3 regions of the Paenibacillus sp. CCS19 genome follow, and region 2 is predicted to be linked to each of the others. Evidence: predicted binding sites of a transcription regulator. Region 2 holds the regulator's gene; each other region holds the start of a gene.
The links. The regulator LexA, encoded in region 2, represses DNA repair genes until DNA is damaged. The targets are predictions, from matches to a motif close to CGAACATATGTTCG.
Positions count from the first base shown of each region.

Region 1 (4,201 bases), on a different contig from region 2:
CTGCAGGAGACGGTGGATCTGTTGCTGCGAAGAAAGCGCCCCGTACACGCAATGCAGCAACAACAGCGCAACCAGCTTCTTCAGATGCAGGACCAGCCATCATTGCCGCTTGTCCGCGTATCGGCTGCGGGGGCAGTCTGTTCATGGGGCGTAAAGGGTACGGCTGCTCGAACTATCGGGAAGGCTGCAAGTTCGTGATCTGGAAGCAAAGCTTCGGGCGTTCACTTACCGATGCTCAAGTCAAAGCACTTGTGGAGAAAGGGAAGACGTCCAAGCTGAAGCTGGCACTTGAGGATGGCACGCCAGCCGAGGGACGAATCGTTCTCCGCAGTATAGATACGGGAGAATTGGCTGTTGAAGTCGATTGATTATTGATGCCATTAAATAAGGCTAGCTGCCGATCGTTCGATGTGAACGCGGGCAGCTAGCCTTATTCGTGTTATATCATTACGGCTTGTACGCCTTATGCAGCGGATTCTCATGGAAAGACGCTGCTACTGGCGATCTTGCACGTAACGCTGAATCGTTGGAGGTACGTCAGGCAATTGATTCAACGTGAAGAAAGCGCCTTGAGGTTGTACGGCAATCTCAACATTGTTATAGATCCATTCCGAGTCGATCTTCATATGAATTGCGTTTATGCCTGCCGTAAGCGCAGGGATAACGTCGGTACGAATCGAGTTGCCAATCATCCAAGTAGAAGGGCGATTGAACTCGCCTTCTTGCAATATCGATTCCAGCGCTTCATTGTTCTTATGGCGCCGAATGTAGATGCGAGGGCCAAAATAACGTTCAAGGTTCAGTTCGTCGATCTTCCGACGTTGAATGAGCAATTCGCCGCCTGTATACAGATGCAGCTGATGACCGGATTCGGCCAAATTGTTCAACGTGGATTCCATGAACGGATAAGGTTCCACTTGATGCTCGTACACACTGCGTCCAAGCTTCCATAAGAAGTCCTCTTCTATAGGGGAGCGTCTGCGGCCCGTCAAGTCGGAGAAGTACACATACGTATCAATGAACGATTGAGGAAAATGGTCGCTCTTAAAACCAAGTACATGTACGCCTGCAATATCGATCTCCGTCTGCTTATTCTTGATGATGTCTGCCGTAATCTCGGGGTATCCGGCAAACCAGGTAAGCATAGAGTCGCTGAATTGTTCGATGACGAGGTAGAAGTATTTGTTACAGTACACGAGCGTATCGTCTAGGTCAAACAGTATCGTTTGTTTCATCTTGGGCACGACTCCTTTACTTAGAAGATAAGCGACGGCGGCAGCCGTTCGTTCATCTATGAAGCCGGTAAGCGCTGTCTAGACAGTGCATTGGCTTGCGTATCCCCCTGACATCAATCTACCGTAAGGAGCATTCGTAAGTCAAACAGAATAATGGTTATGACATGCGCGAATGCTATGCGATGGAGGTGAGCGACATGCCGTTCAACAAGAGCGAGAAGATCCACAACCAGCGCAATGAAGCAAGTCTCAAGGAACAAGAGCGCACGCCAAAGGCAAAGAAACAAGGTGAAGTTCCACCAAGTCTTAATGGCATAAATAAAGAAACGGTGTAGCTCGATTCTCATTCTATAATGTATGTTGGAAGCACTGAATATGACTATGGCATGTTCCCATACGAACGAGGCATGCAATCGACTTAGCCGATGCATGCCTCGGATTGTTCAAACGCATTATGCATATTTCAACCGCTTCGCAGTCAAGTCGTTCTTAATGAAATCAATCCGCTTGCGAACGTAGAAGTCGAAGCTGTCTCCACGTAATTCTTTCGGCGCGATCGAAGCGCCTGACTCGTTGTCGATAATCGTTAATTTGCCGTCGCTATAAAATTTGAACGTTAGATCCCGGAAAGGGCGATTCTTCTCTACATAACGATAGTTCTCGCAGCGCTTCATGTTGATCGGCCTCCTTTAATTCCATGAAATGGATTGGTCAATGATTTATAGAACGTTTGTTCTTGTTTTTATTATACCAAACATTTGTTCGGATGGAAACTATTTTTTGTTTCTCGTAAGATAGAATGATAGAGAGGATTAACGCTTAAAGGAGACTAGGCAATGATTCGTGTATCGCACCTAACGAGGCAGATTCCAGGAGGCCCTAAAGTACTGGACGATATTAGCTTCGAGATTGAGCCAGGCGAATTCGTCGCGTTGAAGGGCGGCAGCGGCAGCGGCAAGACGACACTGCTTCGTTGTCTCGCACTCCGTGAGGCATGGACGAAAGGTTCATATGAGTTTGACGGGAAAGACGTGCTGTCTAATCCGTTGACGGGCAAGTTCAAAGTTAGACGCGAGGCTGCGTACCTTGAGGAATCGCCGATCCTGTATAAGACCAAGTCGGCGCTGCGCAACGTGATCATCGGTTCTGTGAACCAGACGCCATTCTGGCGCCGCTGGACAGGCGCAGTACGCAGCGATGATTATATGGGCGCAATGGATACGATTGAAAAGCTCGGACTGCTTGATAAAGCGAAATTGAAAGCGGATAAGCTGAGCGGCGGGGAGAAGCAGCGTATTGCGATTGCGAGAGCGCTTGTTCACGGTGCGAAAGTGATTCTAGCCGATGAACCGGTTACTGGGCTTGACCCGCACTCTGCTGACCAAGTGTTGAGTGATTTGAAGAAGCTGTGCAAGGAACAGGGGCTTATCGTTATCGCTTCCCTGCATCAAGGCGATTACGCGGAGCGGTTCGCAGATCGGACGTTCGGACTTAGCGGCGGCAAGCTGATGTTCGACGTAAAGGGCAGACGTCTGACCGAACACGAGAAACGCCAGCTGTAGCCCGAATTGATACGAATGGCTGCAAGAGGCGGGCGCATATAATGGACCATCTGATCGTATAGGAAGGTGGCTCCTGCATGGCTGTAGAACAACCGCTAGTCATTCATTCGCATAAAGTTACGCTGCCGAAGACTGAATTGCATATTCCCGTCGTCTCTGGCGCTCCGAATCCGGCTGCCGAGCAGGCGATTAATACGGAAATCCGCAAAGGTGTGCAGCAGCTTATCTCGGAACAGGGCTCATTGGAAGACCCGCGCTCCGAGATGATCGGCTGGTTCGAGACGAAGACGAACGAGAAGAATGTATTGAGCATCTCGTTGTTCAATTACGCATACACAGGCGGAGCTCACGGCATCACTCTGCAGAAGTCGCTGACGTTCAATACCGAGTCAGGCCATACTTACACATTGGCACAGTTGTTCAAGTCAGGCGCCGATTACGTGAAGCAGTTGTCCGATCTTATCGCTCAGCAGATCGCCGAACGCGATATTCAGACGCTGGAGCCATTCAAATCGATCCGTCCGGATCAAGACTTCTACATCGCGGATCGAGCGCTTGTCGTTTATTTTCAACTGTACGAGTTGACTGCCTATGCGTACGGATTCGCTTACTTCCCGATTTCGGTGTACGACCTGCAAGATATTAACGAGAATGGCCCGCTTGCCCTCATGGCTGCAAATAATTAATCGTTCGATCTACCGAAGTCATTAATGTTGTAGGAGAGAAGCATGTTGACGACAGTCATCGCGATTGCAGGACTAGTTGTTGTTGCTGGATTGGCCCTGCTCTTCAGAATGAAGCAGCCGCACCGCTATGAGCCTGAAAGCGTCTCAGAAGGTGAGAATAACAGCCTGTCAGATGCCGTGCATCTAGAAGAACTGTCTCATAAGGATCATGTAGCCCCTGTTGTGCGTGCGCATGCGGACAGACCTTCTGTACTTCTTGTGGATGATCACCCTCTGATGCGTCAGTTGATGACTGAGGTGTTGACGCAGACAGGCATTGGCGTGGTGAGTGCTGGCAGCAGCCAAGAAGCGTTGGAGCTGCTGAAGCAATATCGAGTAGAGCTCGTTCTTACAGATGTTCAGATGCCTGGCATGGACGGCATTGAACTGCTCAGACGGCTGCGTTCTATGAAAGGAAATCCGAACGCAGTCATTCCGTGTGTGTTCATGACTGGCAGCCTTGATGATGAGAAACGTCGAGAGGCGGAACGGCTCGGTGCGCTGGCCTTCTTCACGAAGCCGTTCGATATTCAAACAATTGGACAATTTATAGCGGAGCAGCTAATGAAGGACCGGCTCATCGTCTCACCTTGATGGAGAGACCGTATTATGCAGACAAGCATAATGCGGTCTTTTTGCTATGTACGGGCCTTGCAGCCTGCCGCTTGGTGCTGATCGA
Region 1 covers NZ_BTCK01000009.1:40,570-44,770, forward strand. The annotation lists gene SBI19_RS08955 (DNA topoisomerase 3) at 1-368, shown strand, start outside; gene SBI19_RS08960 (HAD family hydrolase) at 495-1,235, opposite strand; gene SBI19_RS08965 (hypothetical protein) at 1,433-1,570, shown strand; gene SBI19_RS08970 (hypothetical protein) at 1,688-1,909, opposite strand; gene SBI19_RS08975 (phosphonate ABC transporter ATP-binding protein) at 2,072-2,797, shown strand; gene SBI19_RS08980 (DUF3298 and DUF4163 domain-containing protein) at 2,875-3,483, shown strand; gene SBI19_RS08985 (response regulator) at 3,526-4,116, shown strand.
Region 1: the regulator LexA is predicted to act here: its motif matches at 1,987-2,000, upstream of SBI19_RS08975 (phosphonate ABC transporter ATP-binding protein).

Region 2 (4,201 bases):
GTACGAACAACGCATACATAGCCGTAATCAGCACGAGCAGTATAGGTCCGATATAGCTGCGTCCTTTGAACGTATCAAAGCGCTCGCCGGACGGAACAATCGGTGTCTGGATCCCCTGCTTCTTACGCTGTTTGTTCAGTTGATTCATATTGTTGCGAACCTTGCGTTCCCATGAACGTGACACGGATTGCACACTCCTTCAGTGATACAGCGGACTTCTAGTCGTTGAGCCCTCTGCTGAACTTCTTGATGAAACGTTTCGGATATTCGGATGGGAGCCCGCTTGCTTCATCGAGGCTTGCCCATACATCAGCTGGCATGTCCCAGCCGATTGCACCCATGTTATCTTCGAATTGCTCCAACGTGCGGGCACCGAATATCGGGGATGTGATCCCATCCCGTTGAATAAGCCAACGTAAAGCGACCTGCGAAGTCGATCGCCCTAGCTCCTTCGCAACCTTCTGAACCGCTTCACGGATCGCGAAGTTGCACTCGTTACCACGAACGGCCCATGAGCTCTCTCCGCCATTCGGATTCGCCAGACGACCTTCGGTTGGATATGTCGTACCATAACGATCCGTTAGGAAGCCCCCGCCGATTGGCGCCCATGGAATGACCGCGACATTCTCTTCCAGGCATAACTCGAGCAGCTCGCGGTCCATCTCACGACTGACAAGGCTGTACTGCTGCTGTACGGATACAAAACGTGCATACTGACGCGCATCGCTCACCGCGAGTGCCTTCATTAAATGCCAAGCATAGAAATTCGAACAGCCTATGTATCGAACTTTGCCCGACGCAATCAGATCGTCTAACGCACGCAGCGTTTCCTCGATTGGCGTCGCCTTGTCCCATGTATGTACCTGATACAGGTCAATATAGTCCGTTCCAAGTCGGGCTAGACTCGCATCGACGGAATCCATAATATGTTTCCGTGACAAACCTCCACCATTCGGATGCGATGCAGTCGGAAACCTTACTTTCGTAGCGACTATAAGCTCCGAGCGGCGTGACCGGATCGCCTTGCCGACAATCTCTTCGGAACGACCGCCAACATAGACGTTGGCTGTGTCTAAGAAATTGCCTCCCAGCTCCACGAAACGGTCAACCATTCGAAGTGATTCCTGTTCATCCGTCGTATTGCCGAATGTCATCGTCCCTAAGCATAACTCCGATACCGCCAATCCACTGTTCCCAAGCAAGCGATACTGCATGTCCATCCCTCCAGTTTATATCCAATATAATCTAATCATACTTGATATAAGTGGAGAACGTCACGCTTCTATTGAGGTTAAATCAATGATTCTTCGGCGGCTCCTCTTCGCCTTCCCACTTGATCGAATCAAGCTGGTTGCGGAAATTGCCTTTGAACACGTCCAAATATTGCTTCCGAAGCCGTGCACGTTCTTCCGCTTCCGCTTCTGTGAGACCGACCGTTTTATGTTTACGCGACAGCTCGTTAATCCGCGCGATAAGCTCTTCCATTTGCTGCATCCCCCTTCTGTTATGCACTTGTTCACATTATCCTATTACTTTGACATTTTCGACAAACCATTGTCAAGGTTAATGCGCCTATAATTGAACGGTTTCCGAGCATTGTATAAAAAAAGATGGCGTATTAGGAATTGTCCCAATAAGCCATCTTATCGAACTACTCTATATTAAGCGGGTATGATGAGCATCTGTCCCGACTCCAGAACATCCGATTCGAGATTGTTGCGAAGCTTAATCTCGAATACGCGCTGACGAATATCTCCATCGCTCGTCGCGGATGCGATGCTCCACAGTGTGTCGCCTGGCGCTACATAGACAACGGACTCGCCTGCGGTAGGCTCAGCCGGGTGATCGCTCATTGCTTCCGTCATGACCATCAAGGCACCGCAGAATAAGATAATTGCGAACATAAGAGCAAAGCCCCACTTTAATACGCTCATTAGTGCATGTTTCTGAGCCTTTGTCATTGTTGCGCGTTGCGTCGATCTGCCGCGCGTATTCCGTACGTTCATTCTATTATAAGAAGCTGTCATGCTTGTCGTATTCATCATTGTTAACCGCACCCCAAACGTTTGTTCTATTTGTTGTCCATAATATATCACGAACAATTGTTCTGGTCAACACATTTTACGAACAATTGTTCTGTTTAATTTACGAACGAATGTGCCCTCGAACTTATGTTTGTACGAACTCGGGTTCTGTGCTATAATTTGCTATAATCTTATTTTTGGAGTGATGATGGTGTCGAAGCTTTCCAACCGCCAGCTGGCAATTCTTGAATTTATCAAGAACGAAGTTCGGGATAAAGGATATCCGCCTTCCGTTCGTGAGATCGGTGAAGCGGTCGGACTGGCCTCCAGCTCCACCGTTCACGGCCATTTGGATCGATTAGAGAAGAAAGGCTTTATACGCCGCGACCCAACGAAACCTCGTGCGATCGAGATTCTCGATGGCGACGGTCCTTCCGCAGGCGATGCGTTCTCGACCTCATTCGCGAAGGTGCCAATCGTCGGTAAAGTTACAGCAGGCGTACCTATTACGGCAACGGAGAACATTGAAGACTATTTCCCACTCCCAACGCATATGGTTGGTGATCACGACGTCTTCATTCTTAACGTAATCGGTGAAAGTATGATTGATGCAGGCATTCATAACGGCGATTACGTTATTGTCCGCCAGCAGCCAACCGCAACGAACGGCGATATCGTCGTAGCAATGACCGAAGAAGACGAAGCAACGGTGAAGACGTTCTACAAGGAACGCGATCATATTCGTCTCCAACCACAGAACCCTACGATGGAGCCGCTTCGTCTGAAGCACGTAACGATTCTTGGTAAAGTTATCGGTCTGTTCCGCGACATTCACTAAGAACCGAACAAGGACAAGCTGACACCATCTTACGATTTCATGTCAGCGTTTCTTCACTAGACTTGCCACTCCATGATATATAGAACCCCGGACGATTCGACATCGTTCGGGGTTTTTAATTGTTTTTTAACTGCATATAAAAGAGTCCACTCCCTCCCAAACCCTCCCTCTCCCAAGAGGGAGGGCCCCAAAGGCCTCCGCCCTCTGGACTCCTGGACTCGCTGCTTGGATACTTGAGTGGGGATGCCCGCTTTCGTCCCTGTCGGGACACGCTCTACTTCTGAGGGGTTTAGATACGGTCGATGTTTGTGCTCGACCTCCTGTACGTGCTGGGAGCCGCTTGTCGTCCCTGCGGGACACGCTCTTGGGAAGTGCTCGATCACGGCAAGGGGCTTCGCCCCTTTGAACCTTTATCTTGATAATGCGAGTTCCTCGCAAATTCATTATTACTATTAGAAATACAAAAAGCACGATAACTCCCCCGTTAGGTTCGTTATCGTGCTTTATCTTTATTGCGCTATGACCAACGAGCTCTGATTAATACAGAGTCAGGTACTGGTCGCGTTCCCATTGGTGGATTTGCGTGCGGTACATGTCCCACTCGATTTCTTTAAGCTCGTAGAAGTGAGCAAGTGCGTGTTCGCCGAGCGCTTCACAGATGACATCGCTGCGCAGCAGCTCTTGCAGAGCTTCTGCCAAGTCGCCTGGAAGGCTTGGGATACCCTCTTCAATACGCTCTTCTTCGCTCATGATGTAGATGTTGCGGTCAACCGGCGCTGGGAGCGGCATTTTGTTCTTGATGCCGTCCAGACCTGCCTTCAACATGACAGCAAGCGCAAGGTATGGGTTAGCAGCAGGGTCTGGGTTACGCGCTTCAATGCGCGTGCTCAGGCCGCGGGATGCTGGAATACGAACCATCGGGCTCCGGTTGCTTGCCGACCAAGCAACATAAACAGGCGCTTCGTAGCCAGGCAGGAGACGCTTGTACGAATTGACCGTTGGGTTCGTAATGGCCGCATAAGCGCGTGCATGATGCAGAATACCTGCCATGTAATAACGAGCCGTCTGGCTGAGACCAAGCTTGTCACTCTCATCGTAGAAGGCATTCTTCTCGCCTTGGAACAACGATTGGTGACAGTGCATGCCGGAACCGTTCACGCCGAACAGCGGCTTCGGCATGAAGGATGCGTGCAGACCATGCTGACGAGCAATCGTCTTAACAACAAGTTTGAACGTTTGAATCTGGTCCGCGGCTTTAATAGCATCCGCATATTTGAAGTCGATCTCGTGTTGACCCGGAGCAACCTCGTGATGGGATGCTTCGATCTCGAAGCCCATC
Region 2 covers NZ_BTCK01000059.1:20,445-24,645, reverse strand. The annotation lists gene SBI19_RS26625 (hypothetical protein) at 1-184, opposite strand, end outside; gene SBI19_RS26620 (aldo/keto reductase) at 219-1,214, opposite strand; gene SBI19_RS26615 (DUF896 domain-containing protein) at 1,297-1,485, opposite strand; gene SBI19_RS26610 (LysM peptidoglycan-binding domain-containing protein) at 1,662-1,904, opposite strand; gene lexA (transcriptional repressor LexA) at 2,236-2,862, shown strand; gene glnA (type I glutamate--ammonia ligase) at 3,400-4,201, opposite strand, start outside.

Region 3 (4,201 bases), on a different contig from region 2:
CAATGAAAAAGAGGACAGCCGATGTCAGCTGTCCTCTTTCCTTAGCAGCGGCGCTTGCGCTTGGCGCAGCAGGTGCAATTGTGCGCCTACGTTTCCGCTCGGCGGCGATACCGCGCGGTGTAGGTGTATTTCTGCACCTACGTTGCCGCTTGGCGGCCAACCTCTCATTTATACAAACGTGCACGAGAGCTACTCGGCTTCCTCGCTGCCACGTTCAACACCCTCAATTTCTTTCATCTCAAACCACTCGCCGTCCACCATAAACCGCGCGCGATAGCTGTCGATCCGGTCGACCGTGCCGATCACCTTCGTCTCCTCGTACGGGTGGTACATCCGCAGCTCGATCGGCTGCCGCAGCTGGTGCGACTCCGTCATCAGCCGCTCGATCTGCTCCCACTCATGTTCATCAAGCTCGATCGGCGCGCGGCGCTTCAATTCCTTGGCGCTGTTGATCAGCTCGAGCTTATGCTCGGGCAGCATCATCCGGCTCGATTCCCATAGGCCGTTGCCTTGAAGTTTTTTGCTCATTTGTAATGACCTCCGATTTTGCCGGAACGATCCCGCGCCTGACCTGCCTGAGTCATCGAAACCGCGCGCATAATGACCGTATCCCCATACTTCTCCTTCAGCGCATCCGTTGCCCGCTCCAATGCCATGAAGCGCTCCCGATCATCGAACAACGACAGCTGATACTGCTCGCTGTTGCTGAACTGCCCGAGCGTAACGCCTACTTTGCGGACCGGATTGCCGTCCCAATGCCGCTCCAGCAGACGGACCGCCTCCTTGTAGACGTGATTGGTCACATTCGTCGGATCCGCCATCTTGAACTGACGGAAGAAGCCCGTCGGCCGATCGAAGTCCGCTCCCTGACAGCCGACCGCGATCACCTGGCCCATGAAGCCTTTGCTGCGGCAGCGCTGGCACACGAGCTCCGTCAGCTCCAGCACGACGACCTTAATTTCCTCGAGCGTGCCGTAATCCCGAGGCAGCGTCATCTGATGTCCGATCGACTGCGGCGGCGATTCATGCGTGCCCGGCGTCACGGGGCTGTCGTCCACACCGTTCGCGATTCGCCAGTACAGCTCGGCGTTAATGTCCGAGTTCTTGCCGAACTTGCGCCGCATCAGCTGCTTCAGCCGTTCCAGCGGCGTGGCAGCCAGATCCCCGATCGTCTCAATGCCCATCGCATGAAAATGATACGTCACCCGATTGCCCGCCATGAACAATTTGCTGATCGGCAGCTTCCAGAGCGACTCCGAGAGCCGATCCTTCTCCAGAATATAAATACCCGACGCATTCTTCTTCGCGTAATTGTCGCATGCGGTTTTCGCTAATATTTTGTTCTCGGCGATGCCGAACCGGCAGTAGATGCCCGTCTCCGACAGCACCTGCTGCTGAATGTGCCGCGCCATCTCTTCTACATTGCCGCCGAATAGATGCAGCGAGCCTGTTGCGTCGATAAACTGCTCATCGATGCTGTAGGGCTCTACCAGATCCGTGTAGGAGCGGTAAATGTCCGAAATTTGCAGCGACACTCGAATATATTCCGCCATCCGAGGGCGCACAATGATGAGGTCCGGACACTTCGCCACCGCTTCCCCTACCCGCTCGGCCGTCGTCACACCTTTCTCCTTAGCCAGCGGGCAGGCGGCAAGCACAATGCCCGAGCGACGCTCCGGGTCGCCAGCCACGACGATAGGCTTGCCTGCGTAATCGGGATTTTGCGATTTCTCGACGCTGGCATAGAATGACTGACAGTCCGCGAGCATTACCGTACGTTTAACAGCCATCGCGTTTCACCGGACAGAACGTCCTCCCAAGGACGCAGGGCGCACCGCCATCGGCCACTTCCTGTGCAACCGGCATTCCAACCCCTCCTGAATAGAAACGTATGTTCTCCTATCGCTCTTTATTATATACAGAACAAACGTTCCTATACCAGCCTATTTTTTCTCACAAAATCTGACAAGAACACGGGCAGACACAGCAAAAAAGCCGCCTTTACAGGCGGCTTGGGCAGGCTGATGCGCTAAATACAGCGCGCAGCCTCGAAGGATATGGCAGAGCTTTCGCTTGCTCGAGCTTGCTCGAATGGCAGAGCGCTTAGGGAGGCAAATGGGATACTTAAATGTACCCAATCCACCCCTACGCCAGCCTTGAGCGAAGATAGGATACTTAATTGTTCCCTATGCGCCCCACACCAGTCCTCGAGCGAAGATAGGATACTTCATTGTTCCCTATGCGCCCCATACCAGCGTTCGAGCAAAGATTGGATACTTAATTGTTCCCTATCCGCCCCATACCAGCGTTCGAGCGAAGATTGGATACTTAATTGTTCCCTATCCGCCTCATACCAGCGTTCGAGCGAAGATTGGATACTAATTGTTCCCTATCCGCCCCCGACGCTTAAACAAGCGATTAAACGAAACGCACCAGGTAGTAGTTCTTCTTGCCGCGGCGCAGCACGACGTATTGACCGTGCAGACGCTGCGATGCGCTGACGACAGCTTCGATGCTCGTCGTCTTCTCGCCGTTGACGTACACAGCGCCGCTCTCGATGTCTTGGCGCGCTTGGCGCTTCGACGGAGCCGCCTTCGCAGCGATGAGCAGGTCGATCAGCAGCGGCTCTTCGCCAGCTGCATGCTCAGCCGTTGGCATGCCAGCCAGCGCTTCGACAAGCTCAGCCTCATTCAGCTTCGTTACGTCGCCGGAGAACAGCGCCTCCGTAATGCGCTCTGCGCTTTCCACTGCCGCGTCGCCATGCACGAGACGCGTCACTTCGCGAGCGAGCTCGCGCTGCGCCGCGCGCTTCTCTGGACGTTCGTTAAGCTCCGTCTCAAGCGCTGCGATCTGCGCACGATCCAAGAACGTGAAATATTTCAAGAACTTAATGACGTCGCTGTCATCCGTGTTGATCCAGAACTGATAGAACGTGTACACGGATGTTTTGGTCGAATCGAGCCATACGGCGCCGGATTCGGATTTGCCGAATTTCTTGCCGTCGCTCTTCGTGACGAGCGGCATCGTAATGCCGTATGCGTCGCCGCCGCCCATTTTGCCGATCAGATCAAGACCAGCCGTAATGTTGCCCCATTGGTCGCTGCCGCCGATTTGAAGCGCGCAGTTGTGCTCCGTCCGCAGACGATAGAAGTCGTAAGCCTGCAGAATCATGTAGCTGAATTCCGTGAACGAAATGCCGTTCGCCAGACGCGAATCAACCGAATCCTTCGCCAGCATGTAGTTAACGGTGAAGTTCTTGCCGATGTCACGCAGGAACGTAATGATGTCGAGCGGCGCGAGCCAGTCGTAGTTGCTCACGAGCTTCGCAGGGTTGTCCTGCGCATTGAAATCAAGGAAGCGGGACAGCTGACGCTTCAGGCTGTCCGTCCACTGCGCTACCGTATCGTCGGAATTGAGCGAGCGCTCCGTCGAACGGCCGCTTGGGTCGCCGATCAGACCCGTACCGCCGCCGACCAGCGCGATCGGGTTATGGCCCGCTTGCTGGAAGCGGCGAAGCATCAGAATCGGGAGCAGGCTGCCGATATGCAGGCTGTCTGCCGTTGGGTCAAAGCCGCAGTATAAGACGACGCGGTCATTCGTCATTTTCTCCAGCAATGCTTCGCGGTTCGTCGTCTGGTGAATGAGGCCGCGGTATTCGAGTTCCTCTAGGAAGTCAGCTGCAATACCTGTAACTGTCGGTTGAGTCATGGTCATAATCTCTCCTTCATTTCATCTTAATAGAGGTAGTTCAAAAAGCACGCTTTTGATCACGAAGCATCACAAGATGTATATCCGGCATCGAATCTTGGATGAAGCTGTGACTTCCGGTTCTCACGTAGCAAACCACTACGCTCCGATCCTCATTCCCCGCTTGATCCAACCTTCTCGGTGCTGAAAACCGTACTTTTTGAACACGAACTAAATATTGGCGTATAGCGCACAAAAAAGACCCGTCCTGTCGAATAGACAGGGACGAGTCATCGCGGTACCACCCTATGTTGAACATGCGCGGGGCATATTCCACTCTTGTCGGATAACGGTCGACGACCGTCTTGACCTTCCGCATCACGCGGGTTCGGACAGAAGAAGCTCCAGGACGTAATTCGCATTAAGCGCATGCACCGGCTCGCACCACCCGCCGGCTCTCTGCTGCATCGACAGCTTAAGCTACTGAATTCCCTTCGTTGCTTGTTCGTATTAG
Region 3 covers NZ_BTCK01000053.1:37,803-42,003, forward strand. The annotation lists gene SBI19_RS25570 (YolD-like family protein) at 190-528, opposite strand; gene SBI19_RS25575 (DNA polymerase IV) at 525-1,790, opposite strand; gene tyrS (tyrosine--tRNA ligase) at 2,419-3,708, opposite strand; T-box leader at 3,966-4,194, opposite strand.
Region 3: the regulator LexA is predicted to act here: its motif matches at 1,921-1,934, upstream of SBI19_RS25575 (DNA polymerase IV).